4 regions of the Rhodococcus sp. Q genome follow, and region 2 is predicted to be linked to each of the others. Evidence: riboswitches for the same ligand, from Rfam matches in the RefSeq annotation. Region 2 holds a riboswitch; each other region holds the start of a gene.
The links. Region 2 has a riboswitch for S-adenosylmethionine ahead of FFS72_RS21895 (bifunctional o-acetylhomoserine/o-acetylserine sulfhydrylase). Riboswitches for the same ligand answer to the same signal wherever they lie in the genome.
Positions count from the first base shown of each region.

Region 1: it holds a riboswitch for S-adenosylmethionine, as region 2 does, so the genes downstream of both, FFS72_RS27055 (putative leader peptide) here and FFS72_RS21895 (bifunctional o-acetylhomoserine/o-acetylserine sulfhydrylase) in region 2, are expected to answer to the same signal.
Region 3: it holds a riboswitch for S-adenosylmethionine, as region 2 does, so the genes downstream of both, FFS72_RS23810 (DUF7229 domain-containing protein) here and FFS72_RS21895 (bifunctional o-acetylhomoserine/o-acetylserine sulfhydrylase) in region 2, are expected to answer to the same signal.
Region 4: it holds a riboswitch for S-adenosylmethionine, as region 2 does, so the genes downstream of both, FFS72_RS14750 (amino acid ABC transporter permease) here and FFS72_RS21895 (bifunctional o-acetylhomoserine/o-acetylserine sulfhydrylase) in region 2, are expected to answer to the same signal.

Region 1 is NZ_SCOY01000013.1:103,735-110,733, forward strand. It holds gene FFS72_RS14785 (NtaA/DmoA family FMN-dependent monooxygenase) at 1-171, shown strand, start outside; gene FFS72_RS27125 (transposase) at 168-389, opposite strand; gene FFS72_RS14795 (TY-Chap domain-containing protein) at 873-1,916, shown strand; gene FFS72_RS14800 (hypothetical protein) at 2,094-2,459, opposite strand; SAM riboswitch class I at 2,453-2,545, shown strand; gene FFS72_RS27055 (putative leader peptide) at 2,571-2,771, shown strand; gene FFS72_RS14805 (ABC transporter substrate-binding protein) at 2,687-4,327, shown strand; gene FFS72_RS14810 (ABC transporter permease) at 4,331-5,329, shown strand; gene FFS72_RS14815 (ABC transporter permease) at 5,322-6,221, shown strand; gene FFS72_RS14820 (dipeptide ABC transporter ATP-binding protein) at 6,218-6,999, shown strand, end outside.
Region 2 is NZ_SCOY01000033.1:5,583-12,581, reverse strand. It holds gene FFS72_RS21915 (bifunctional methylenetetrahydrofolate dehydrogenase/methenyltetrahydrofolate cyclohydrolase) at 1-661, shown strand, start outside; gene FFS72_RS21910 (DUF3017 domain-containing protein) at 667-972, shown strand; gene metX (homoserine O-acetyltransferase MetX) at 1,041-2,156, opposite strand; gene metX (homoserine O-acetyltransferase MetX) at 2,338-3,528, opposite strand; gene FFS72_RS21895 (bifunctional o-acetylhomoserine/o-acetylserine sulfhydrylase) at 3,525-4,829, opposite strand; SAM riboswitch class IV at 4,966-5,078, opposite strand; gene FFS72_RS21890 (amino acid permease) at 5,225-6,625, shown strand; gene FFS72_RS21885 (arylsulfatase) at 6,807-6,999, shown strand, end outside.
Region 3 is NZ_SCOY01000041.1:9,059-16,057, forward strand. It holds gene FFS72_RS23785 (CHAT domain-containing protein) at 1-994, shown strand, start outside; gene FFS72_RS23790 (CHAP domain-containing protein) at 1,095-1,892, shown strand; gene FFS72_RS26595 (hypothetical protein) at 2,089-2,241, shown strand; gene FFS72_RS23795 (hypothetical protein) at 2,721-3,473, shown strand; gene FFS72_RS23800 (hypothetical protein) at 3,485-4,006, shown strand; gene FFS72_RS23805 (DUF3293 domain-containing protein) at 4,131-4,631, opposite strand; SAM riboswitch class IV at 4,773-4,889, shown strand; gene FFS72_RS23810 (DUF7229 domain-containing protein) at 4,924-5,322, shown strand; gene FFS72_RS23815 (hypothetical protein) at 5,399-5,797, shown strand; gene FFS72_RS23820 (vWA domain-containing protein) at 5,840-6,481, shown strand; gene FFS72_RS23825 (hypothetical protein) at 6,547-6,954, shown strand; gene FFS72_RS23830 (arginase family protein) at 6,988-6,999, shown strand, end outside.
Region 4 is NZ_SCOY01000013.1:90,811-97,809, reverse strand. It holds gene FFS72_RS14760 (ABC transporter substrate-binding protein) at 1-142, opposite strand, end outside; gene FFS72_RS14755 (amino acid ABC transporter ATP-binding protein) at 176-958, opposite strand; gene FFS72_RS14750 (amino acid ABC transporter permease) at 955-1,923, opposite strand; SAM riboswitch class I at 1,997-2,089, opposite strand; gene FFS72_RS14745 (HAD-IIA family hydrolase) at 2,201-3,007, shown strand; gene FFS72_RS14740 (bifunctional adenosylcobinamide kinase/adenosylcobinamide-phosphate guanylyltransferase) at 3,095-4,435, opposite strand; gene FFS72_RS14735 (ABC transporter ATP-binding protein) at 4,435-5,211, opposite strand; gene FFS72_RS14730 (FecCD family ABC transporter permease) at 5,208-6,170, opposite strand; gene FFS72_RS14725 (ABC transporter substrate-binding protein) at 6,230-6,999, opposite strand, start outside.

The DNA of each region.
Region 1 (6,999 bases), on a different contig from region 2:
GATGGGTTCATCATCGGATCACATCTCGTGCCAACGGGTCTCGACGGGTTCGTGGACCAGGTCGTGCCACTGCTCCAGGACCGAGGGGCCCTGCGTACCGAATACAGTGGCTCGACGCTCCGCGACAATCTGGGCTTGCCGATTCCGGCGAACCCCGTCCCCGTCGGCTAGAGAGTGTCTCCTGATCGGCGAGGTCGCTTGAGCCAAGTGCACACCGCCGACAGGAGCACGCCAGCTCGGTGGGTGAGGGCGAGCTTGTCATAGCGCGCGGCCAACCCACGCCACTGCTTGAGAGCAGCGAAGGAGCGCTCGACGACATTGCGGCCCTTGTATTTTTCCGCAGGCCCGGTTGAATCTCGAGGAGTGAGCCTTGTCGCCGAGTACCGCATCGGACCGGGTTCGAGGCCGGCCCGCTACCGATCCGCGGGACGACAGGCAGTCCATCAGATACGCGAACACCGGCGAGGCGCCTGCCCGACCTGGCCCGACGAGCACCACCAGCGGTCGCCCGTTCCCATCGGAAAGCTGGTGGATCTTCGTTCCCAGGTCGCCGCGTGAACGGCCGAGTCCACCGACACCGTCCAGTCGATGTCACCGGCCGCGTCGGGCTGCGCCGGCAGGACCGTCAGGATTTCGCCTCAGGTGCCGTCACCGGCGTAACGGCGGTGACGTTGTAGCGCTCCGATTCTCGTCACCAGACCGCAATCGTTACCGAACGATCGGTATGCGGCAATGTAGTGCGTTCGACAGTCTGGAGATTGTCGCCCTGCTGCCGAGGCGGATGGTTTGTCGGCGGCGGAAACGTACGTGTCGGGGCGTGTCGGTAGGTTTGTCGGGAGGTTGTCGGGAGGTTTCGGAAACGGGGAGTGGTTGTGGCTGATGACGTTTGGACCAGTCTGTTTGAGGACATCCAACTGGTGCTGTACCCGGACTGGGATAACAACGAGACGCTGATTTCGCCGACGAATGGCGACAGCCTTCAGTTGCGCGACACGTTGACCGGGCAGCGGATCCTGTTCAGGGAGGATGACAAAGGACTTGACATCAGGGTGACGGTGCCCGAGGAACCGGTGACGGCTGCCCGATTGCGGGCGGTGATCCAGTCGCAGCGGACCACGTTGTTTTCCATGGTCCGTGACCGTGAGTCCGGTCGTATGGTGCCACTCGACGAGCCGTTGTGGACGCCTGTCGACATCAGTATCGGCCGCGATCACGACGTCGATCACGGGGGCCGGCGTGTCGAGGAGTATCCGCGGGAGTGGAGAACGGGATGGCGCCACACCGCCGACGACCAACGACACGTGATCGCCGGTGCAATCGTCGCGGTGTTGCATGACGGATTGGGTACGACTCCTGACCGGCTCCGTGTCAGCTCTTACGACAACTTCGGCCCCACCGACACACAGGCTGTGGGCGAGGTCGCTTCCGACCGTCCGACGTTGTCCGGCCTTCCGGCACGGTGCGCAGGGTGGGACGAGTTCGTCACGCGGTTCGAGTGGGTTCTGGCGACTTTGCCGTGGCTGGGCGTTGTCATCCTGGATGTTCCTCGACAAGGACCGGGCAATCAGTTCGTGCAGTTCCACAACTCCGGTGGTGACATCGACAGCGAGTGTATGTTCTGGGATCGGGCAGGATCGGATCTGAAGGAAATCGACCGGTTGATGGGCGTTCTCGGGTGGCGGTGGGCGCCTGATCATCTCGGGGCTGTCGACGCGCCGATCTGGCTGGGCCCGCCGACCGGAAGGGACACCACATATCCCACCATGCACGAACTGGCCGTTCGAACAATGGTGACCTTGCGCGACGTCGCTGGAGTGGCTCACCCCAACGAGCTTGCTTTCAAGGCATTCTCGAATTTCCAGGGCGTCGACGACATGTCGTACGTGGGTGCGGAACTCGGTATCGCCCCGGCCTGAGGACCAGGTAGCCATCTTCACCAATAGCCGCGGGACTGCAATCGGCACATCTACCTGACGGCCGAAGACGTAGGAATCCGACCCACAGTGGGGCACCGCCTCTCGGCGGTGTGCACCTGGCTCAAGTGCCTCGCGAATCAGGAGACGTGCTCTAGGTCGACCGCCTCGGCGGGCCCGTCACGCCGTTGGTGTGACGGGGCTTTCGTCGGCGTTGTGCGACTCGATGTCGCGGCGTTTGACGAGCAGAACGATGGCGAGCACCGGACAGACCAGGATCGGTGCGAACACGCCCAGGTAGGACTGCTGATCGAGCAGGATCATCGAACCGCTGATCAGCGCGAAGTCGAAGAGTCCGTGCAGGACCGAGTTCAGCGCGTTGCTGCCCGATACCCGGCGCGTGAGGTCGAAGAAGTACCCGGCGAGGCTGACCAGGATCGCTTGCGGCCTCGAACAGCCCTGTCGTGTCCGTGAGAAGAGTTGCGATCGTGATGACGCAAAGGGTTCGCCCCGTACGCCGTGATCGCTAGCGTGTGAAACGACCATCCAGAGCGACCGAGAGACCCGGATCGACGACGTCGCAGCAACCCCCTGTGGACAGGTGAGGGTGCTACTGCCGGGAACGATGGAGGAAGTGGCGTGATCGGTGAGGGCCTGGTGACCGCATGGTCGCGGCTGCACATCGACCTGTGCCGGGTCTCGGCGGACTTCTGTCACTCGTCGACCTCTCTGGGTTCGAACAGCCTTCCCCTTCCTCAGATCATGGAGCCTCGGTGTCCTTCTCGTTCACTTCCTCGGCTGCGCGACGTCGCGCAGCGCTCGCAGTCGTCGCATCGGCTGCGCTCACCGCCGGACTGACAGCGTGCGGGTCGGCCGATACGACCGACTCGTCGGCCGGTGCCGGTGCCCCGCAGGCGGGCGGGACCCTGCGTTACGGCCTCTCGGGCGCGCCGACGTGTGCGGACCCCGCCCAGTCCGGTTCGAACCAGACCATCTATGTGGCACGGCAGGTTGTGGACTCGCTCACCGACCAGGATCCCGAGACCGGTGCACTGACGCCGTGGCTCGCCGAGAGTTGGGACGTGAGCGGTGACGCGACGTCCTTCACCTTCCACCTTCGTGACGGGGTGACGTTCAGCGACGGGACACCGTTCACCGCGGACTCCGTGAAGAAGAACTTCGACGCGATTCTCGGCACTCTGACGCCGGCGAAGGCGGCGCTCGGCGCGAGCTACCTGTCGGGGTACACCGGCTCCACTGTCGTCGACCCGCGCACCGTGCAGGTGAACTTCGCGGCACCGAACGCCCAGTTCCTGCAGGCCACGTCGACAGTGCAGCTCGGGTTCCTGTCCGACAAGGACATCGCGAAGTCCGCCGAGCAGCGCTGCGCGGGCGACCTGTCCGGCACCGGACCGTTCGTGTACGAGAGCTACGTCCAGGACAAGTCGGCGACCCTCGCCAAGCGCACCGGATATGCGTGGGGCTCCGACGTGTTCGCGCACGAGGGCGAGGCGTACCTCGACAAGATCGAGTTCACCATCGTCCCCGAGTCCGGGGTACGCAGCGGCTCGCTCGCGTCGGGCCAGCTCGATGCGGTCTCCGACGCGCTTCCGCAGGACGTGCCGCAGATCGAGGGCGCGGGTGGACGCATCCTCACCACCTCGAACCCCGGCATTCCCTTCGGTTTCCAGCCCAACGTGACCCGCGGAGTCCTCGCCGACCCGGCTGTTCGGGCCGCGCTCGTACCGGCGATCAATCGGCAGGAGCTTGTCGACACGGTCCTCGGGCCCGACTTCACGCCCGCGACGAGCACTCTCGCGTCCCGCACACCCGACTACGTCGCCCTCGACGACGTCACCTACGACCCGGACGCCGCGAAGAAGATCCTGGCCGATGCGGGCTGGGTGCCCGGACCGGACGGGATTCGCGCCAAGGACGGCACACCGCTGAGCTTCTCGGTGACGTTCAGTTCCGTGTTCGCCGGAAACCAGGCGATTCTCGAGCTCGTGCAGCAGCAGCTGCGCCAGGTCGGTGTCGACCTGCGTCTCGACCTGGTGTCGACCGCCGAGCAGACCGCCCGGCAGGGAACCAAGGACTACGACTCCACCTACTACAACAGCACCCGTGCCGACGGTGACATCCTGCGGACCGCCTTCGGTATCGAGGGACGGAACCTCAACGCGCGCGGACCGATCCCCGAGTTGGACGAGGTGCTGGCCGCTCAACTGCGGACGACCGATCCGCAGCAGCGCGGCGAGCTGATCGAACGGGCCCAGCAGCTGATCCTCGACAACGGCCTGTGGCTGCCCACCGTCGAGTTGTCCCAGGCCATCGGCGCCGTCGGTACCGTGCAGGACCTGAAGTTCGAGGCATCGGCGCGGCTGCAGTTCTTCGACGCCTGGCTCAGCGAGTAACCGATGACTCGTTACCTCGGATCTCGTGTCCTGCAGGCGATCGGAGTGCTGTGGGCGGCGTTCACGGTGTCTTTCGTGGTGTTGTACCTGCTGCCGTCGGATCCGGTGAGCATGGCGGTGGATTCCGCCGCCACCAGTGGCGCCGCGATCGACGCGGACGCGGTCGCCGCGTTGCAGGCCCGGTACGGACTGGATCAGCCGGTGCTGGCGCAGTACTGGAATGCGCTGACGGCCGCGATCCGGGGCGACTTCGGCATCTCCATCGCGACGGGGCAACCGGTGACGGAGGCGATCACCGCGGCGCTGCCGAGCACCCTGGCCCTGGCCTCGTTCGCTCTGGTCCTCGCGGTCGTGTTCGGTACGGCGGTCGCGTTCCTCGCCACCTACACGCGGATCGGGTGGCTGCGTAACGCGCTGTTCTCGCTGCCGCCGCTCGGTGTCGCCGTCCCGACATTCTGGGTGGGTCTGATCCTGCTGCAGATCTTCTCGTTCCGGCTCAGGCTGTTCCCCGCTTTCGGGGAGGGTGGGTTCGATCACCTGCTGCTGCCCGCGATCACCCTCGCGCTTCCGATCGGCGCGGTCATCGCGCAGGTGCTCGCCACCAGCCTGCAGTCGACCTTGCGGCAGCCGTTCGTCGAGTCCGCGCGGGCGAAGGGTGCGTCCCGATGGCGAATCCAGACACGGCACGCGTTGCGGCTCTCCAGTATTCCGGCCTTCACCATCGCCGGTGTGCTGGTGGGCACCCTCCTTGCCGGGTCTGTGGTCGTGGAGACGGTGTTCTCGCGGGCGGGTCTCGGCCGGCTGACCCAGACGTCGGTCATGGCCCAGGACATTCCGGTGGTGCAGGGCGTTGTCGTGTTCAGCTCGCTGGTGTTCGTGCTCGTCAACCTCGCGGTCGACCTGCTGTACCCGCTCATCGATCCACGGATCGTCGGCGCCGGCCGCCGCGCCGGTGCCCCCGCGACCGTCGCCGCGAAGGATGAGGTGAAAGCCCATGTCTGACACATTGGTCCGGGAAGACGTCGCCGTCGCGGTCCAGTCCGCAACGCCCGCTCCGCGCGGCGGCACCCCGACTGTTCGTGCACTCTTCGCGGCCGTCCGCCGCAACTGGGCGATCGCACTGTCCGCGGCGGTCCTGGTCGTTGCCGTCGGATTCGCGTTGTTCCCGTCGTTCTTCGCGTCCGGCGACCCGCTGCAGGGCGTCCCGGCCGACAAGTTGCAGGGTCCGAGCGTCACGCACTGGTTCGGTACCGACAACATCGGGCGCGACGTGTACACCCGCGTCGTGCACGGCGCCGCGCTCTCCCTCACCGCAACGCTGCTCGCGGTCGGGATCGCCTTGGTGGTCGGCTCACTCGTCGGTCTCCTGTCGGGTGCGGTCGGAGGTGCGGTCGACGCGGTGCTCATGCGCATCGTCGACGTGCTCCTGTCGATTCCGGCGCTGCTGCTGTCACTCGCGCTGGTGACGGCGCTCGGATTCGGGACGCTCAACGTCGCGATCGCGGTCGGCATCGGGCTCGTCGCCAACTTCGCCCGCGTCATGCGCTCGGAGGTACTGCGGGTACGGCGGGCACCGTACGTGGAGGCGGCGTACGCGTCCGGGGTCCGCTGGCACACCGTCCTGGGCAGGCATGTCCTGCGCAACGCCTACGCCCCCGTGGTCGCCTTGGCGGCAGTCGAATTCGGCATGGCCGTGCTGGCGGTGTCGTCACTGAGTTTCCTCGGATTCGGTGCCGTCCCACCGACGCCGGAGTGGGGATCGCTGATCTCGGAGGGGCGCAACTACCTGGCCACCGCGTGGTGGATGACGACGCTGCCCGGCCTCGTCATCGTCGCCGTCGTCCTCGCCGCGCACCGTATCGGCCACGCCATCGAGCATCGGAGCCAGAGATGACCCCATACCTGTCCGCCCCTACCCCCACCGGGCCGTTGCTCGCCGTCGACGGACTCCGTGTCGCCTACGGCAGCCACGACGACCCGGTGCACGCCGTGGACGGTGTCGGATTCACGGTCTCCCGCGGCGAGGTCGTCGCCGTGGTCGGTGAATCCGGTTCCGGCAAGTCGAGCACCGCGCACGCCGTTCTCGGGCTGCTCTCCGGGACCGGCCGGGTCACCGGCGGCACCGTCACCTTCGACGGCGTGCGCCTCGACACACTGTCGGAGCGAGCCTTCGAGAGGCTGCGCGGCGCCCGCATCGGCCTGGTCCCGCAGGATCCGACGACCTCGCTGAACCCGGTGATCCGGATCGGTGACCAGGTCGCCGAGGTCCTGCGGATACACGGCCTGGCGGACCGCCGGACCGCGAAGATCGAGGCTCTGCGCATTCTCGGCGAGGCCGGTCTCGACGATCCGGAACTGCGGGCCAGGCAGTATCCGCAGGACCTGTCGGGCGGCCAGCGTCAGCGGGTGCTCATCGGGATCGCGCTGGCGTGCAATCCGGATCTGGTCATCGCGGACGAACCGACCAGCGCACTCGACGTCACCGTGCAGCGGCGCATCCTCGACCATCTGCAGGCGCGGATCGCCGAGACCGGCACCGCCGTCCTGTTCATCACTCACGACCTCGGGGTGGCCGCGGACCGCTCCGACCGCATCGTCGTCATGCAGAACGGGCGGGTCGTCGAAACCGGTCCCACCGGACAGGTTCTGGGTGATCCGCGGCACGAGTACAC
Region 2 (6,999 bases):
CGATCTGCCCGCCGACATCACCCAGGCCGAGCTCGAGGCCGTCATCGACGAACTCAACGCAAACCCGGAGTGCACCGGTTACATCGTGCAGCTACCGCTGCCGAAGCACCTCGACGAGAACGCCGCGCTCGAACGCATCGACCCCGACAAGGATGCGGACGGACTGCACCCGGTCAACCTGGGCCGTCTGGTTCTCGGCAAGGAGGCGACGCTGCCCTGCACCCCGCGCGGTGTCGTGCACCTGCTGCGTCGCTACGACGTCCCGATCGACGGTGCCCGCGTGACCGTCGTGGGTCGCGGCGTCACCATCGGCCGGCCGATCGGTCTGCTGCTCACCCGTCGCAGTGAGAACGCCACCGTCACCCTCTGCCACACCGGCACCAAGGATCTCGCCGCCGAGGTTCGCCGCGCCGACATCGTCGTCGCCGCCGCCGGAGTCGCGGGTCTGATCACCGCCGACATGGTCAAGCCGGGTGCTGCCGTCCTCGACGTCGGAGTCAGCCGCACCCCCGACGGACTTCGGGGCGACGTCGCCGACGACGTTCGCGAGGTCGCCGGATTCATCTCCCCGAATCCGGGTGGTGTCGGACCGCTGACGCGCGCGTTCCTGTTGAGCAACGTGGTCGAGCGCGCCGAACAGCTCGCGGCCGAGTCGGCCTGACCACGGTGACGGCCGCCGCGGAGCCGGCGAACCGGTGGCTTCGGTTCGCGCGGAGGAACCTGCCCTTGATCGTGGTCGCGGTGATCGTCCTGGTCGCCATCGGGTTCGTGCTTGCGGACCGGTGGCGGCGTGGAGCTTTCGTGTTCGGGATCGCGACTCTCGTCGCGGCCGGGTTCCGGCTCTGCTTCAGGACCGAGGAGGTCGGCCTGCTCGCCGTCCGCGGGCAGGCGTTCGACGTCACTGCGTTGACCCTCGTCGGCGGAGCCATCGTGTGGCTCGCGGTGTCCATCGACCCGCTCGGGACCGGCTGAGCCGTTCCCGGACCGGTTCGAACTGCCTGGCCGGTGTCGTCGTCGTGACGGCACCGGCCAGGGATCGACTACCGGTTTGCGCGTGCAGCCCTTGCCAGGGTGAGGGTCTCATCCATCAGTCCCGTGACCCACTCGAACTCGGTGAGGAAGCCGTCGTGCCCGGCGGGCGAATTCACGATCCGCGTGCCGTCACAACCGGGCAGCAGCTCCGCCATCTCCACGATCTGGTGGAGCGGCATGATCCGGTCGGAGTCGATGGCGCCGACGATGGTCGGAACCGCGGTCGAGGAGAGAGCGGCGGCAATGCCGCCGCGGCCGCGGCCGACGTCGTGCTTGTTCGCGCAGTGGGTGAGGGCGACGAACGAGCCCGCGTCGAAGGTCGCCACGAGCTTGTTGGCGCAGTAGTCCAGGTAGCTGTGGACCGCGTACCGGCCGCCGTTCCAGATGTCCTCGCCCTTCTGGGCGGCATTCTCGAACTGGTCGTCCAGGGCGGCGGCGCCGCGATACGTCAGGTGGGCGAACCGGCGGGCGATGTTCAGCCCGTTGTCCGGGGAAGTGCCGGTGCCGTAGTAGTCGCCGCCGTGCCAGTTCACGTCGGCGGCGATGACGTCGATCTGGGCGGTGTGGCCGCCGATCTGGTCTGCCGTCGCGCGGGGGCTGACCGCCAGGAGCAGGGCTGAGGCGATCCGGTCCGGGTGGCCGATGATCCACTCGAGTGCGCGCATGCCGCCGAGTGAGCCGCCGACGACGGCCGCGAACCGATCGATCCCCAGCTTGTCCGCGAGGACTCGTTCCGTTTCGACCTGGTCGCGCACCGAGATCGCGGGGAATCGAGAGCCCCATGCCTGGCCGTCCGGGGCGGTCGAGGCGGGACCGGTCGTGCCGCGGCAGCTGCCGAGCACGTTGGTGACGAGCACGCACCATTCATCGGTGTCGATCGGCGCGCCAGGGCCGACCATGCCCTCCCACCAGCCGGGGGTCGGGTGCACGTCGTCGGCCGGGCCGACCACATGGGAGTCCCCGGTGAGTGCGTGCTCGATCAACACGATGTTGTCCAGCTCGGGGCTCGGCTCGCCCCAACACTGAACGGCGACCGTGACGTCGGGCAGTTGGTCGCCCGACTCGAGGGCCAGCGTGCCGATCGCGAGATGGACCATGGTCCCGTCGGTCGGAGGGAAATCCAGGACGGGCCGGGCGTCGGGCGACGTGGTGGTAGCCGCGGAGGATCCGGCGGCCCCCGCGGGGCGCAGGTCACTGCCGCCGGAGAGCGAGGGTGTCGTGGTCGAATCTGTTGCTATAGGGAGCACGGCGCGATGTTATCGACTTGAAACACGCCCGATGGGGGCAATCGCGAAACTGGGATCACTAATCAGGATCGGGCGATGTGCGGTGGGCGCTCCGCACATCGCGGTGGGCCCTGGTCAACTCCATCGTCTCGCCGAGCAGCGTGGTCACCCACGCGGCCTCGGTCAGGAAGCCGTCGTGGCCGTCCTTCGAGTTCACCACGCGAAGTCCCTCACATCCCGCGAGGTGGGTCGCGATCTCACGTTGTTGCCACAGCGGGTACAGGCGGTCCGAGTCGACGCCGCCGACGATCGTGGGCACGGTGCACGACGCCAGAGCCGCCTCGACCCCGCCGCGCCCGCGTCCGACGTCGTGCCGGTTCATCGCTTCGGTGAGGAGCACATAGGTGGCCGCATCGAAGCGGGCCACCAGTTTGGACGCCTGATGCTGGAGGTAGCTGTCCACCGCGTAACGGCCGCCTGCGCGGGGATCCTCCCCGTCCTGGGGGTCGTTGTGGAACCGTGCGTCGAGTTCGCCCTCGGTGCGGTAGCTCAGGTGCGCGATGCGCCGTGCGACGCTCAGGCCCGCATCGGGGCTGAGTCCGGTCCCGTGGTAGTCGCCACCCTGCCAGTTCGGGTCGGCCGTGATCGCCGCCATCTGGGTGGTCTGGGTTCCGATCTGGTCGGCGCTGGCGCGAGCGCCGACGGCGAGAACCAGTGCGGCCGTTACCCTTTCAGGGTGCCCAACGATCCATTCGAGGGTGCGCATGCCGCCCATCGACCCGCCCAGGACAGCGGCGAACCGTTCGATGCCGAGCAGGTCCGCGAGGGCCGCCTCGGCGGCGACCTGGTCGCGGATCGAGATGCCGGGAAACCGGGATCCCCAGTGCCGTCCGTCGGGCGCGAGGGAGGTAGGTCCGGTGGTGCCGCGGCAGCCGCCGAGCACGTTGGTGGCCAGGACGCACCATTCGTTCGTGTCGATCGGTGCGCCGGGGCCGACCATGCCGTCCCACCAGCCGGGCGACGGATGACCGTCGCCCGCCGGTCCGGTGACGTGCGAGTCGCCGGTCAGCGCGTGTTCGACGAGCACCACGTTGTCCCGGGTCGCGCTCGGTTCGCCCCACGCCTGAACGGCGAGGGAGACGTCGGGCAGCAGCGTCCCGTCCTCGAGCGTCAGCGAACCGATGGGAATCGTGGTCAGCCGCCCGTCCGGCGACGGGAACACCTCTCGGGGCCCGGCCGGACGGGGGCTGGAAACGGAACCGACTGTCAAGACGCCGCCGCCGCGAATCCGGCCTCGAGGTCGGCCAGGATGTCGTCGATGCCCTCGATGCCGACCGCGAGACGCACCAGGCCCGGCGTGACACCGGACGCCAACTGCTCCTCCGGGGTCAATTGGGAGTGGGTGGTGGACGCGGGATGGATTACGAGGGAACGCACGTCGCCGATATTAGCGACGTGACTGTGCAGCGTGAGCGCATCGACGAATTTCTTGCCCGCGTCCACACCGCCTGCCAGCTCGAACGCGACGATGGCGCCTGCGCCCTTCGGTGCGAGCTTCTGCGCCCGCTCGAACCACGGCGAACTCGGCAGCCCCGCATACGCGACGCGGACGACGTCGTCGCGTCCCTCCAGGAACTCCGCGACCCGCTGCGCGTTCTGCACGTGCCGCTCGACCCGAAGGCTCAGCGTCTCGATGCCCTGGCTGATCAGGAACGCGTTGAACGGTGAGACGGCCGACCCGAGGTCGCGCAGCAACTGCACCCGCGCCTTCAGTGCGTACGCAGGAGCGCCGAGGTCGGCGAACACCGCACCGTGGTAGCTGGGATCGGGGGTGGTGAAGCCGGGGTGGCGACCCTGCGTCCAGTCGAAGGTGCCGCCGTCGACGATGACGCCGGCGATCGCGGTGCCGTGGCCGCCGAGGTACTTCGTCGCCGAGTGCACGACGATGTCCGCGCCGTGCTCGAGCGGGCGCAGCAGGTACGGCGTCGCGACGGTGTTGTCGACGATCAGCGGAATCCCCGCCTCGTGTCCGACTGCGGAGACGCCGGGGATGTCGAGGATGTCGTTGCGCGGATTCGAGATCGACTCGCCGTAGAACGCGACGGTGTTCGGGCGGATCGCGTCACGCCACTGGTCGAGGTTGTCGGGATCCTCGACGAACGTCACCTCGATGCCCAGCTTCGCGAGGCTGTAGTGGAAGAGGTTGTAGGTGCCGCCGTACAGGCTCGGGCTCGACACCACGTGATCGCCCGCGCTCGCGATGTTGAGGATCGCGAACGTCGACGCGGCCTGTCCCGACGACAGCAGCAGCGAGGCGACGCCGCCTTCGAGAGCGGTGATCCGCTGCTCGACGGCGTCCTGCGTCGGGTTCATGATCCGGGTGTAGATGTTGCCGGGCTCGGCGAGGCCGAACAGCGCGGCGGCGTGGTCGGTGTTGTCGAACGTGTACGAGGTGGTCTGGTAGATCGGCAGCGCCCGGGCCTTGGTCGTGGCGTCGGACGTCTGTCCCGCGTGGATCTGCTTCGTCTCGAAGCTCCAGCTCGCGGTCGGATCGATCGTGTTCTCGCTCATGGGTTGGCTCTGCTCCAGGTTGTGTTCCGAAGATGAGGCGCGACGGGGCGCCCTGGCTGATGGGGCCTATCTGCGACAGCAACACATGGTGAAACCTCCGGTGGGTCGTGGCCCTGTTGGTGGGTCCGTCCCAGCGGACCCGCGCTTGTCCTCCGTTGTGCGGAGAACCAGGTCATCACCCGGGGCACCCCACCGCGGATGGAGGGTTGCCGGCCAGCGAGCCGGGGCTTGATGCTGGCACTCATGACCTGGCAGCGATCTTAGCCGCTGTGTCCGCCCTCACCGAAACGGGGACGCTGCCGCGGCACGTCGCCACGTGGCCCGACCGTGAGTGACCTGCGCAACAGCACTAAACTGCTGGTCGCAACCGTGCAGGACGAGCTGGGAGACCCGAAGTGAAAGACGCCGCCACGGCGCTGACCCGAGGTCTGTCGGCCCGCCACATCCGCTTCATCGCGCTCGGATCCGCCATCGGCACCGGCCTGTTCTACGGTTCGGCAGGGGCGATCCAGAAGGCGGGGCCATCGGTCCTGCTGGCGTATCTCATCGGCGGTGCCGCCGTGTACGTGGTGCTGCGTGCGCTGGGTGAGATGGCCGTCCGCAATCCCGTCTCCGGCTCGTTCGGGGAGTACGCCGCGAAGCACCTCGGGCCGCTCGCCGGATTCATGACGGGCTGGACGTACACGTTCGAGATGATCGTCGTCTGCCTCGCCGACGTCACGGCGTTCGGCGTCTACATGGGGTTCTGGTACCCGGACGTGCCGCGCTGGATCTGGGTGCTGGCGATCGTCTTCTTCATCGGTGCCCTGAACCTGCTCAGCGTCAAGGTGTTCGGTGAGCTCGAATTCTGGTTCACCGTTGTGAAGGTGACCGCGATTCTCGCGATGATCGCCGCGGGTGTCGCCATCCTGATCTTCGGGTTCGGCGTGCACGACACCTCGCAGGGCGTGAGCAATCTGTGGAGCGAGGGCGGCTTCTTCGCGGGCGGATTCGGCGGGTTCGTCGCCTGCTTCGCGATCGTGATGTTCGCTTTCGGCGGCACCGAGATCATCGGTATCACCGCGGGCGAAGCGGAGGATCCCGCCCGCACCATTCCCCGGGCCGTCAACACGGTCCCGATGCGGATCATGCTCTTCTACATCGCCACCCTCGCCGTGATCATGGCGATCATCCCGTGGCACACCATCGGCACCGGCAGCAGTCCGTTCGTGCAGATCTTCGAGGCGATCGGAGTGGGACCGGCCGCGGCCGTGCTCAACGTCGTCGTGATCACCGCGGCGCTGTCCGCGATCAACAGTGACGTCTTCGGTGCGGGCCGGATGATGTACGGAATGGCGCAGCGCGGTCAGGCGCCCGCGGTGATGACGAAGGTGTCGCGCAACGGCGTGCCGTGGATGACGGTGGTCGTGATGACGGTGGCGTTGCTGCTCGCGGTCCTGCTCAACTACCTGATTCCCGAGTCGGTGTTCGTCGTCATCGCGTCGATCGCGACCTTCGCGACGGTGTTCGTGTGGGTGATGATTCTGCTCTCGCAGTACCGGGCGCGCCGGCGGATGAGCGCGCAGGAGCAGGCGGAGCTGCAGTTCCCCGTTCCGTTCTGGCCGTACGCGCCGCTCACCGCGCTCGCGTTCCTCGGCTTCGTCATCGTCGTGCTGGCCTTCGATGCGGACACTCGCGTCGCGTTGATCGTCGGCGTGGTGTGGCTCGCCTGCCTGACGGCTGCGTACCGGCGTTTCGTTCGACCACGGATCACCGAGTCCGTCGACGTCCCCGAACAGGCCGAAACCGCGAGATAGCTGGGCTTTCACCCGCGCAGGGTGAGGCCGCCGGCCGAGTGCGAATGCTGCACTGGGTGCGGCCTCGTCCGGTAGCGAAGGGAGTCGGCACGTGAACGGTGACGTCAGGGGAGAGCGGATTCCGGGCGGCGACTCGCTTCCCTTCCCGCCGACACCGTCCGGGAGCGTCGCGGGTCGCACGATGCAGGAGTCGGTGTACAGCCCGCGGTCGAAGTCGCGGCGGCTGCCCGACGACGCGCCGAACGTCCTGGTCGTCCTGATCGACGACGCGGGCCCGGGTCTGCCGAGCGCGTTCGGCGGCGAGGTGAACACCCCGACGCTGTCGCAGATGTTGGGGGAGGGCGTCAGCTACAACCGCTTCCACACCACCGCGA
Region 3 (6,999 bases), on a different contig from region 2:
GACCACCGTCGTCCTCCAGTTGCTGCCGCTGCCCGCTGCCGAGGCCGGCCTGGTGCCGGTGCTGCGGCGGGTCACCATCGCCGCCCCCGGTGCTGCGGCGGAGCAGTTCACCGACCGCGTCGACGTCGACCGCATCTACCTCGACCTCGCCCCGGGCGAGGATCGCGTGTTCGTCAAGCGCCGCAAGTACACCCCGCTGCTGCTGCCGCCGGTGTTGACGGACCTGCTGGCCGTTACCCCGGTGACCGCGCCGGTCCGGCTTCTGATCGTGCCGACCGGGTTCTTCCACATCCCGTTCGACGCTCTGCCGGTCACCTCGGGCACCCACGTCCTCGACCATGCCCTGGTCAGCATTCACGGTTCGCTGACCAGTGCCTTGTCGTTGATGGAACTCGACGAGCAGCGCGCCCCGACCCCGGCTCTGGCCGTCTACGACCACACCCTCACCCACGCCCGACCCGAACTCGACGCCCTCCTCACCGCCCTCGACGGTGTCCGGCGGATCGATTTGCATCAGGAACTCGACGCTGAGATGGCGGTCGAGGGCACGCAACCGCATTCGTTGCTGGCGATGGCCGTGCATGGCAGCGCCGACGACCACGGTTGGGGGCAGGCGAAGAAGCTGCGCGACGAGAACGGGAACACCGTCTGGGTCACCGCCGCCCACGCATTGAGCTGGACCGTGCCGCGACTGTGTGTGCTCGCCTCCTGCAACACCCCGATCGCCGCCCCCGACGGCATCGAGGTCGGAGGGTTCCCGCTGGCGCTGATGCTGCGCGGCGCCACCACCGTCATCGGTGGCCTCTACAACATCGACGACAAGGCCACCAGCGACATCATGATCGCGTTCTGGCGGCATCTCGCGGCCGGTGAACCCGCCCTCGCGGCGTTGCGTCTGGCGAAGCTCAACTATCTGCAGCGCAACCCTGGTCATCGGTCGACCTGGCCCGAGTACTGGGCCGGCCTGACCGTCTACGGATCGCCGGGTACCTGACCGCGGGGTCATGACGCGGCGGGGCGAACCGGATCCCACCCCCACCCGTCACCACTCCCGTACGGCCCGCAGCCAGTGGGCCCCACCCACGGGAGAGACCATGACCACCACCAAGGCCCTGGCCCACCGCACCGTCATCGGCAAGGCGGTGGCCATTCTCGCGGCCACCGCCGTCGTGCCGGCCGGTATCGCGTTGGCCACCACCGGCACCGCCCACGCGAATCCCCGGGCGGTGACCGTCGTCACCGGTTCCGGTCCGACCGGGACCCTCAACGTCCGTGAGGGGGCGGGCACCAACACCCGGATCCTGCGCACCGTCAAGGAGGGCACCCGCGTCACCATCGTGTGCCACGTGCGGGGCACCACCTTCACCGGCGGCCCGTACCGGGTGACCACGAACGTGTGGAACCGGCTCGACACCGGCGGCTACGTTACCGACGCGATGGTCGAGACCGGCAGCAACAACCCGGTCGTCCCGGTCTGCGGCGGCTCCGCCCCCGCCCCCGCGTCGGGGCGGGCGATGGGCAAGACCATCGGCCACAACCCCGCCGCCTTCGGGTGGTGCACCTGGGGGGCGTACTCGAAGTGGTTCGAGGCGTCCGGGCGGCGCCACTACCCGGCCCTCAGTGGTAACGCCAAGGACTGGGTGAACTCGGCGAGGGCCACCGGGTGGACGGTCGTCGCCGACGCCCAGCCCCGCTCGATGGTGGTGTTCCAGCCCGGTGTGCACGGCGCGGACCGCACTTACGGGCACGTCGGCTGGGTCGAGCGGACCGAGCGTCGCGGTGACGGTCTCTACGTCGTGGTCACCGAGATGAACGCCGGCGCCGGGTTCGGTAAGTGGTCCACCCGGACCGTCAAGGATGTTCCGGGGATGGCGTACATCCTGCTGCCCTGATCCGAGGGCAGGTAGGGGCCCGCAGGCACTCACACGTGTCTGCGGGCCCCACCGGTTCCGCGGGGCTTCCAACTGTCTCCTGCCGGGATCGACCCGTGACAGATGCCCTCGGGGTCGGGGAGCAGTCGCGTCAGATCCGACGTTACGGAGTCGCTAGGGAACAGTGTTTCCGGTTCGGTCACCTCACCACGCAAGCGTGCAGCGTTTCCGGAGGGTCCGGCTTCCGCCCCCGACCGTCATCCCGGCCCGCTACATCGACGAACACGATCTGGTGCTGCACGTCCCCACCGACACGAGACTGCTCGCACAGATTCTCGACTCGTTCGCCGCGGACTCGGCCCCCGACTGAACGGCCGGCAGCTGATTGAACCGTTGCACGGGTCTGCGCTTCGCCTCGCCCCACTGCTCGAGGACTACCGCCAGCCCTTCTCCGGCACGGTCCATTCGATTCTGCCGGGTGGGTTCGAGGGGTACGCGCGGATCTTCCACCCGGCGGGCGTGTGGAATGGCCAGGAATCAGAATCTGTCCTGGTCTGACGTTGCGGTATCCGGGGGGCTCACCGTTCATCCGCAGATGCAGTGGGAGTCGATCTGCGGACTCGGCACTTTACGTCGATGACCTGCCCGCGATCGGGAGGCTTGCACCCGGTCTGCGGCGTGAGCTTGCCGCAATGCTCGCGGAGTTTACGACCTCTCGAGAGTGTTACTTCGCCTTTGGGAAGGCAACTTCGATGAGACGCAGATTAGCTCCGCCCCAGGTCTCGAATTTCCTGTCGCTTCTGTGCCGGGCCGTTACGGTCGCCCTCAGACCGGATAGGGTCTGCGACGGTGGAAGCGACACCGGTGACGAACAGAGAACTAATCGAGCGCATCGTCGCCGACCAACGCGCACGTCAGTGGACGTACGACGACAATCTCCTCGAGAGCTGTGAGATCGCTGCTCGCCTCGCGTCGTTCAACATCGAGGGCGACCACGAGTTGCCCGCCTACCTGGCTGCCCGGTACCGCATGATGATGCACAGAGCAGAGATCGTCGATTTCACAGATCTGGTCGACACGCACTTGCAAGCTCTCGGCGACGCTGTCGGTACGAACCTGGCTGGCGTCAACGTGCACAAGATCGCGCTGAACGAAGTTCTCCACGACCATGGCAGAGCGTGCGAGCGAGCGATCGTCGAACTGGACAAGGCCGCCGAGTTACTCCGCTACCTCCCGACAGCCGCATACGTCAACGACTGGTCGTTGTTCGAATCCTTGGACAAGGCTGTCCTTCTCGTGATCCTCAGCGATGACCCCTCTCTCGAACACCGCTTGTGGGTGCACTTGACCGCTAGGAACAACCACCCCGCTCTCCGCGATGACGTCCTCGGTGACTACCGCGCACAGAGCGAGTTCGCGGCCTCGCTTCTCCGGTATGAGGACGACGCGCTGGCTCGCGAGATTCTTCGACGTCAGATCCGTGTTGAACTCGCGGATGTCTATCTCGGGCGATACAGGTTCCTCGAGCCGTACTGGGAACTCGGCGAACACCCCGAACGATCGCGTGACTATTGCCTCCGCCGCAGCCGGCGGCACGGCTGACCTTCACGGTCTTGCCAGACGACGACGGCATCAGCAGGTTCATCACCGAACGCATCAACCACCACGCTGCGCAGCCGTGCGGGTCCGGGTTCCAAGCCGATCCGCAACGGACGGCGGTCTTGGAACGGATCGCGCAGTGGGCGGGCCGGGATCGGTGCACGCTGTACCGCGGGAACACCACCGCGGAGGTCATCGACATCGGCGGCGAAAACGTCACCGACGACTACTTGGTACTGGCCATCAACCGGCCGGCGGGCGGTCAAGACGCAGTAGCGATCAGCCCGGCCGTCGGGCGCCATGCCACATTCGTCGTCCGACACGACGTCTCGCATCTCCCCTGGCGCGACGTGTTCGCCTTGCCCAAAGCCAGCGCCCGCGGCCTCGGCGCCAAGCGAATGCAATTCAAGGCGCGGTGGCCAATGGACCCCTATGAAGCGATGTTCGAGAAGGTGGTGACTGCGCTCGAGTGCTCGACGGCTAGGTTTGGGGAGAAGTTCGTCTACTCCGACGATCTGGGCGCCTATTTGCTGTGAGCGATGGTCTCGCCGACAACGGCCCGCGACCCAGAGGAAGTCGAATTCTCTGTTACCGGTGCGGCTCCACGAACGGCGCGCGTGCCGGTGGATCCTCGCCGCGGCATGTCAAGGAAGGGGTCGTCTACAGATTGCCCGGGGTGGGCTCCCGTCGCCAACCCCGGTGGGAGTGCCGGTCGCCGGCGCACGCCAGCAGTGACCAACGGGGTCCGTTCCAGGAGAAGACTGCGACCTGACCGAACTGCGCGCCGAGTTCGCGGGCCTGCCGGTCGGTCAGACCGAACACGGCCCGACTGTCCTCGCTGTGATCGCCGGTGAAGCTGGACCCGACCGCGGGTATCGAACGAATGCCGGCAGCACGAAGGAAGTCATCGAGCACGAGCATCCGCGAGTGGGACACGGTGTCCGGCTCCGGATCCGGTTGGATCGCTGTCACCACGTGCAGCGGCCCGAACGGGGGAGTGGACTCACTGTCGCTCCCGTCGCAGGGGCGGACGGCGCCACCTCCCGCGGTGGTTTCGAACCGCACCATCGTGTTGAGATAAAACTCCCACGGCGTAGGGCCGAGGGCGAGACGGGCCAGATCGCGGCGCGGTGTCCACGCGAAGTCGTCGTATTCCTGCACCACCTCAAACTAGTCAGCCAGGTGACGGTCGGGCGGCTAACGGTGGTTGTGGTGGGGGATCGACTCCGGTCCCGCCGCAGTTGTTGCGCATACGCAGTTTCTGCGGTACAGTGAATTCCGTTGGGCTGGAAGGCCTGACAGCTTCACGAGATGCGGTCGCCAAGCTCCGACTTGACCGTGCACCAACCCCAAGGCGTTTCGGGGTGGTTCGGGTGACGAAGCGGCTCACCGTCAACCGGCGGCGAGCAAGTACGCCCCGCTCCGCGGCGGGAATCACCGTAGGAGAATCCACATGAGCCACAGCATCACTCCCGTGACCGAGCTGTCCGTCGGCGTTCACTCCGGGTCGCCCGCCTCGTCTCGCTCGTCGGAATCGGCCAGCAATGCTGATGCGCGGCTCGCGGCGCTGTTGGCCGCACATGCGTGCCCGAAGACCCACTCGACCGCCGAGGTCGCCCGCATCTTCGGGAAGACCGACCAGTGGGTGTACTGGGTACTGCGCGAGGGCGTCACTCGCGCGGACGGCAGCCTCATTGAGCCCGAGCGTGTAGGCAAGGGCAACCGGCGCCGCTTCACGCGGTCCGTGGTCGAGGAGATCGCTGTCGCGCTCTACCGTCGTGGAACTCTCGGCCACGACGGCGTCTGTCAGGTCATCGCCAACCTCGATGCCGCGGAGGGGCTGGCGGCCTGAGGGGTGCTGAGTGGCGTGCAGGCCTCCGGCCACCCGCAGTTATTGCGGATGCGCATATTGTGCGGTATGGTGTGTCATGTCCAATCGATACGCTCGAATCCGGGACGAACTCGATCGCGCCGAATCCGCCGACCCTTCAGCCGCATTGGAACATCTTCGGATCGTGTTGGAGGAAGTGAGCGAGCTGCTCGACGAGCAGCTCGCTCACGCCGTAGTTGACTACGAACTGTCTCTGCGTGCTGCGGGAGCGAAGGCAGGTCTGACCGAGAATGCCGTCGGCCCGCGCCTGGCCCGCACTCCGATGCTCGCCCCCTATGCCCGTCCGGACAAGCGAGTGACCGCCAAGGAAATCCAGCGCGCCCGCTACGACAAGAAGAGCGGAGCACCTGCAGCCGGCATCAAGGGCAACGTGCCCGCCGCTCCGTCCACCACCACCTCGAAACCGATGCGGTTCAAACCGCGCCGCAACACCTGACCCCGACAACGCCCACCCCCCCCTTGTAGAGAGGACCCTTTCGTGGCCGACATGGACCTGACCCGACTTGTGTTCCTACTGGATCGTTCCGGCTCGATGCGGAGCATCCAATCCGATATCGAAGGCGGGTTCGCGGCCTTCATCGACGACCAGCGCGCCGCCGCCGGCCGCTGCACGGTGACCCTCGCCCAGTTCGATGACCACTTCGAGGTCGTCTACCACGACGTCGACCTCGACCAGGTTCCGCCGCTCGCCTTGCGACCGCGGGGGAGGACCGCACTGCTCGACGCCATAGGAACCCTGATCACCGATGTCAGCGCCGACGTCGCGGCTCTGCCCGCAGACGAACGCCCGGGGACGGTGATCGTTGCGATCATGACCGACGGACTGGAGAACGCAAGCCGGGAGTGGACCCACCCCGCGATCACGGCGCTCGTGAAACTGCACACCGACCAGTTCGACTGGCAGTTCCTGTACATGGGTGCCGATCAGGACGCGATCGAGGTCGGCACCCGGCTCGGTGTCAAGCGGGAGCAGTCCCTGACCTACAGCAAGGGCAAGTCGCGTGACGCGATGGCCGCCGCCTCGGCCAACATCCGAAACTACCGCCATGCCAAGACCATCAACCCCGCCGCACCCATGCCCGAGTTCAGCGACGCACAACGAGCAGCGCTCGACGACTGACACGGCACGCACGCCATCCGGTGCGTCCCGTCGGTCGTTCGGACCATCGACAAGGGAGATACACCATGGCATCCGTTCGAGGACAGCGCTTCCTGGTAGACCCGGAAGGGGAAGCGCAACGCTTCACCGCGCAGCTGCAGGCCGAGGCCGCGGCAGCATCGTCGGATGCGCCGCCGCCGTACGTGTGGCAGCCCGGCTACTGGTGCGCAGTCAAGACCGGTGCTTGGCCGAACGTGACCGGCTGGGCGGAGAGCCGGGAGGCACAGCGACTCTTCGAGTCGAAACTCGCCGGACTCAGAGCTGACGGCTCGCCCAAGGCCACAAAGCGGGCCGCCGCGTACGCGCAAGCGGAAATGCTGGCCCGGACCACCGCCCGGAAGGAAGCCAGCGACCGGTACTACACACAACTCGATGCCTCCACCGGCGACGACACCCACCCGGGTGGTCAGCATCTCGCTACTCCGCCGGACTGACAACCACGACCCGAAACCGAGGACGGTGCCCGAGTGAAGATCTAC
Region 4 (6,999 bases), on a different contig from region 2:
GCTCGGCCGTCAGGTTGTATCCGGCTGCGGTCGCGGCGTCAGGTTCGGCGGCCTCGCCCGAACTGCACGCGGCACCCGCCAACAGGGCGACGGCGGTCAGAGCCGAGGCGAACAACCTCGTGCGGCGGATGGTGGCGGACATCGTTTCCTTCCTGGATCTTTCGTTGAGAGACGTTCAGAGCACGCGCGACAGGAAGGCGCGAGTGCGGTCGTGGGTCGGGTGGTCGAGCACCTGTCGCGGCGGGCCCTGCTCGACGATCACCCCGTCGTCCATGAACACGACGGTGTCCGCGACCTCCCGGGCGAACCCGATCTCGTGAGTGACGATGACGAGGGTCGCGCCCGCGCCCGCGAGGTCTCGGATGACGTCGAGGACCTCGCCGACGAGTTCGGGGTCGAGGGCCGAGGTGGGCTCGTCGAACAGGATGACGTTGGGGCGCAACGCCAGCGCGCGGGCGATGGCCACCCGCTGCTGCTGACCGCCCGACAACTGCTTCGGATAGTGGTCGGCCTTGTCGGCGACGCCCACCCGGTCCAGCAGCTGCCTGGCCTCGGCTGTCACCTCGGTGCGGTCGCGGCGCTGCGCGGACACCGGCGCCTCCGTGACGTTCTCGAGAACCGTGAGATGCGGGAACAGGTTGAAGTTCTGGAAGACGAACCCGATCTTCGAGCGCTGACGCAGGATCTCCCGGTCCCGCAGCTCGCGCAGGACGTTGCCGCGGCGGCGGTACCCGACGAGTTCACCGTCGATGCGGATGGTGCCGCGGTCTACCTTCTCCAGGTGGTTCAGCGTGCGCAGCAGCGTCGACTTCCCCGAACCGGAGGGGCCGAGGATCACCGTCACCTCACCCTGCCGGACGGTCAGGTCGACACCCTTGAGAACCTCCAAGGCGCCGAAGGATTTGTGCACCCCGCGCACGTCGACGGCATGCACTGCCTGCACCTCGGGGCCCGTCACCGTGTCGCTCCCCTCGGTGCGCCGTGACTGGTGTCGCGGATCTCGCGATACTTCGCGACCACTCTCTGCCACGGCGTCAGCGGCAAGGCGCGAGCCGATCCGCGGGCGTAGTGCCGTTCGATGTAGTACTGCGCGATGGACAGCAACGTGGTCAGGACGATGTACCAGACGGTCGCGACCATCAACAGCGGAACCACGCGGCCGTTGCGGCCGAAGATCACCTGTACCTGGTAGAAGAGTTCCGCGATCGCCATCGTCGACACGATCGAGGTGCCCTTGAACAGGCTGATGACCTCGTTGGCGGCGTTCGGCAGGATCGAGCGCATCGCCTGCGGCAGAACGATCTTCACGAACTGTCGGCCGCGCGGGATGCCCAGCGCGTTCGCCGCCTCGATCTGCCCGTGGTCGACGGAGATGATGCCTGCCCGGACGATCTCCGCGGAGTACGCGGCCTGGTGCAGGGCGAGACCGACGACCGCCGCGGTGAACCCGGAGATCACGCCGGTGACGTTGAACTCGAGGAACCCAGGCCCGAACGGAATTCCCAGCGTCAGCGTCTGATAGAGGTAGGCGATGTTGAACCAGAACAGCAGCTGCACGATCAGCGGGATCGACCGGAACGCCCAAACGTAGGTCCACGAGATCACCTGCAGCACCGGATTGTTCGACAGTCGAGCCACTGCGAGCAGGACACCGAGGCCGAATCCGAGGACGGTGCCCCACAGCGTGAGCTCGATCGTCGTCCACAGCGCGGACAGCACCGACGGGGCGGTGAAGTACTGCGCGAACGTCGCCCAGTCCCAGCCGGGGTTCACGACCAGGCCGTGCACGAACTGCGCGACCAGTACCAGTGCGGCGGCCGCGACGACCCAGCGCCACGGGTGCCGGGTGGGGACGACACGCAGGTCGGCCTCGTCGGCGACATCGGTGACAGCCGGCGGCGCACTGACAGCCGGCGCGCTCACAAGCGGATCTCTGACACGGTCACGGGCGACCTTTCGCGGTTGGGACGGGGCGGCCGATGCCGTCCCGTCGCGCCGACCATCGCTCCCGGCGGTAGCACCCACACCCACTGGCGGGGGGTTGCTGCGACGTCGCTGAGCCGGGTCTCTCGGTCGCTCTCGATGGTCAACTCTCGCGATGAAATGTCCCCCAACCCGCCTGCACGGTCACCCTTTGCGTTCGAGGTGATTCGAAATACACGGCCCGACGGGTCACGCCGTGAGCGAGCACAATGGGTCCATGGCGAACACCGAGCAGACCCCCGGGTGGACCTACCTGATGGACATGGACGGGGTCCTCGTGCACGAGGAACACCTCGTACCGGGCGCCGACAAGTTCCTCGCCGAACTACAGGAAGCCGGCACCCCGTTCGTGGTGCTGACCAACAACTCGATCCGAACGCCCCGCGACCTGCGCGCCCGCCTGCTGCGGACGGGTCTCGACATCCCCGAGCAGTCGATCTGGACGTCCGCGCTGGCCACCGCCACCTTCCTGCACAATCAGCGCCCCGACGGCAGCGCGTACGTCGTCGGCGAATCGGGTCTGACGACGGCCCTGCACGACATCGGGTACGTCCTCACCGACAGCGACCCCGACTACGTGGTGCTCGGCGAGACCCGCACGTACTCGTTCGAGGCGATCACCACCGCGATCCGGCTCGTCGAACGCGGCGCCCGGTTCATCGCCACCAACCCCGACGCCACCGGCCCGTCCCGTGACGGCTCACTACCTGCGACCGGCTCGGTCGCCGCGCTCATCACCCGCGCGACCGGCCGCGAGCCGTACTACGTCGGCAAGCCGAATCCGCTGATGATGCGGTCCGCGCTGCGGGCCATCGGCTCGCACTCCGAACACACCCTCATGATCGGCGACCGGATGGACACGGACGTCGTCTCGGGACTCGAAGCGGGGCTGCAGACCATCCTCGTCCTCACCGGCATCTCCAGCCGCTCGACCGTCGAGGCGTACCCCTACCGCCCGACGCTGGTCCTCGACTCGGTCGCCGACCTCGTCGGTCGCACCCACGACCCGTTCGCCGCCGCCTGACCCTCCCCCTTTCTTCCTGAATGGCCCATCCATTCAGTCAGACTTCCTGAATGCGCCATTCAGGAAGGGCGGCGGGCATAGGGCGGGTCAGCGCAGGGGCAGTGGTCGGCCGGCGACGACGAGGACCACCGACTCGCACTCGGCTGCGACGGCGGTGTTGAGCCTGCCGAGCGCGTCCCGGAAGCGGCGGCCGGAGGCGGTGGCGGGGACGACGCCGCTGCCGACCTCGTTGCTGACCACCACGACGGGCACCCGCACCCGGCGCAGCGCGGACACCAGGCCGTCGACGTCGGATTGCACTGCAGCCCAAGATTGTTCGTCGTCCCAGGCGCCGTGGGTGTCGATGCGTCGGGTGAGCCAGGCGCCGAGGCAGTCGACGAGCAGCGGGCCGGTCGCCGAATGCAGGACGCCCACCAGGTCGTCGGTCTCGACGGTGCGCCAGGTGTCGGGTCGCGACGCGCGGTGGCCGGCGATGCGAGCGGCCCACTCGGCGTCACCGCGTGCGGGAGCACCGGTCGCGACATAGGTGACGTCGTCGCGGTCCGACAGCAGTCGCTGCGCGTGGGTCGACTTTCCTGCTCGGGCGCCGCCGAGGACCAGGGTCCGGCGCGGCGCCGACGACCCGAGGGCACCGTCTCCCACCGTCACCACCGTCCCGTCCGGGACGATGCGAACACCCCACGGCCGCAACCGGTCCGGCAGGTCGACAGGATTGTGGTGTCCGAGGTGGACGGCGATCACGTCGGTGCCGTCGACGACCGCTCCGACGCCGCGCAGGGCCGCGAGGGCACGGGGGAAGCTGACCAGGTCGAGGTGGTCGGGCTCGTGCTCCGCGAGATCACCGAACGTTTCCTCCAGGAAGACGGTGTCGTATCGCGCATCGCGCACCGAGCCCAGCTGTACCGCGTCGAGCGGTCCGGTGTCCGTGGCCCACAGCATTTTCCGGCCACCTGCCGCGACCTCGTAGAGGACAGAGTCGCCGTCTCGGTGCACCCGGTGGGCAGCGGGCAGCACCCGGACGCCGTACTCGCCGACCGTCAGTGCGTCGCCGGGCGCAACCGGAATCCACCGGACCGGGTCGTCGGGTCCGACCCAGTCACGGCACAGGTCCAGCGCTTCCGGCGGGCCGATCACGTCCAGCGGCTGCTCGCGCGCCACCCACGACCGCATCAGCAACGCGAGAGGTCCGACGTGGTCGGGGTGGGCGTGGGTGAGCAGGAGGTGCCGCACCCCGGACAGTGTCCGCCCCGCGTGCATCGCGGCCCGCGGCACCTCGGGTCCGCAGTCCAGCAGCAGGACGTCGTCGACGAGGCCTGCCGTCTGGGAGCGAATCTCGCCGCGCTCCAGCATGATCCGGCACGAGGCGCACGTGCAGAACGGGTTGGGCCAGCCGTCGGCGGCGCCGGTGCCGAGGAGCACCACCTCCATCACCGGGCACCGCCGCGCGCGACCGGCAGGACGACGGGACCTCCGGGCCGGGCCAGAACTTCGACGCGCGCACCGTAGACCTCGGCGATGCGCTCGACGGTCAGCACCTCCGTCGGGGTTCCGTCCGCGACGACGGCGCCCCCGTCGAGCATCACGATCCGTCGCCCGTACTGGCCGGCGAGGGTGAGGTCGTGCATAGCCGCGACCACCGTCAACCCCTCCGAAACTCGAAGCTCCTGGACGAGGTCGAGCACCTGCTGCTGGTGTCCGATGTCGAGGGCGCTGGTGGGTTCGTCGAGCAGCAGCACCCTCGGCTGCTGGGCGAGGGACCGGGCCAGGACCACCCGCTGCAGTTCGCCACCGGACAGATCGGTGGCGGGCCGGGACACCAACGCTCGCAAGCCGAGTCGATCGACGAGGTCGTCGACGACGGCACGGTCGTCGGAGCTCTCGCTGCCGAACCGGGGCAGATGCGGGGTGCGTCCGAGGGTGATGAGGTCGCGCACGGTGACGCCGTCGGGGACGACGGGCCGCTGCGGCATCAGTGCCACCGACCGCGACATGACGCGCCGCGACGCACGCCCCGGAGCGTGGCCGTCGACGAGTACCTCGCCCGTGGCGGGCACCAGCCCGGCGAGGGCGTGCAGCAGCGTCGTCTTGCCCGCACCGTTGGGCCCGACCACCGCCACCCATTCGCCGTCGTCGACGTGCAGGTCCACCCCGCCCAGGACGGCGACCGTTCCTCGTTCGACGCGCAGACCGGTGCACGAAATCACGCGCTCACCCGCCCGCGCCGCAGGACGAGAAGGAAGAACGGTGCTCCGATGGCGGCGGTGACGACGCCGATCGGCAGCTCCGCCGGGGACATCACGGTGCGGGCCACGACGTCGGCGAGGACGAGGAACGCGGCGCCGACCATCAGAGACAGCGGCAGCAGCAGCCGATGTCCGGGCCCGACGAGGAGCCGGACCGCGTGGGGCACGACGATGCCGACGAACCCGATGAGGCCACTCACCGAGACGACGGCGGCGGTGCCGAGGGTCGCGACGCCGATCAGGACGAGCCGTACCCGGTCGGGGTTGATGCCGAGGCTCCCGGCCTCGACGTCCCCGACGGCCATGACGTCGAGGGTGCGTCCGTGCAGCAGGACGACGGCGACGGACACCACGACGTACGGCAACACGGTGAGCACGTCGGACCAGCCGTCGGTGGACAGCCGCCCGAGCAGCCAGGAGTACACCTGGCGGAGGGTGTCGTCATTGCGCTGCATGAAGAACGTCTGGATGGCATTGGCGAACGCGGCGACGGCGACGCCTGCGAGGATGATGACGACCTCGGTGCGTCCGCTGCCGACGGTCCGTCCGAGCGCGTAGGTGGCGCCGACGGCGAGCATGCCGCCCGCGAACGCGGCGATCGGGACGCCCGCGAACCCGGCTGCCCCGCCGACGGCGATGGCGAGGGTCGCGCCGAGCCCGGCGCCACTGGACACGCCGAGCAGGTACGGGTCGGCGAGCGGGTTTCGGAACACGCCCTGGTAGGCGGCGCCCGCGATGGCGAGGGTCGCGCCGACGAGCGCGCCGAGGACCACGCGGGGAATGCGGATGTTCCACAGGATCGACTGTTGCCGGGCGGTCAGTCCGGAGTCGACGTCGATGAACGGCAGCCTGTCGATCACGTCGAGGATCACCCCGGACGGCGTGAGCCCGGCGGGTCCGACGAGGATGCCGAGCAGCATCGCTGCGAGCAGCACGAGCGCCGAACCGGCCAGCACGAGTGCGCGTCTGCGGGACACGGTTACCCGGTGGGTTGGACGGTGACGGCAGTGACGGCGCCGCCGTCGGCGGGGACTGTGCTCACGATGCCTGCGACCTCGCGCATGAAGTCGACGACGCGCGGTCCCCACCGTGACGCGAGGTCCTCGTCGACGACGTGGACGTTGCCGCCGCGGACCGCTGTCAGGTCGGCCCACCCGGCGCGCTTCGCGACGGTGTCGGGGGTGACGCCGCAACACTGGCCGTCCGCGAGGAAGATCAGGTCCGGGTCCTGTTCCACGATGAACTCGGCCGACAGTTGCGGATACCCGTCGCCTCCGGTCGCGATGGAGGTGAGCCCGAGCATCCCGTAGATCTCACCGATGTAGGTGTCGTCGGTGACGGAGTACAGGGTGTCGTCGAGCTCGTGGTAGTACCGCAGCGGCGTCGCGCGCGCGGGCACACCCGCGACGATCGCGTCGATGTCCGTCTTCATCCGCGCGACGAGTTCGGCGGCGTCCCCGACGTGTCCGGTGGCCGCACCGATCTGCTCGATCTGCGCGTACGTGTCGTCGAGGGTGCTCGCCGCCGGGAGGATCAGCACCTCGACGCCCGCGTTCTCCAGACCGGCGACGAGGTCGCCGGTGTCGGCGTTCGCGACGACCAGGTCCGGCTCGTACCCGAGGATCGCCTCGACGTTCGGCGTGTACCCCGAGAGGTCGGTGACGGGGACGCCTTCCGGGTAGTCGGACCGGTCGTCGACGGCGACGACCTGATCACCCGCACCGACGGCATACAGCATCTCGGTGCTGG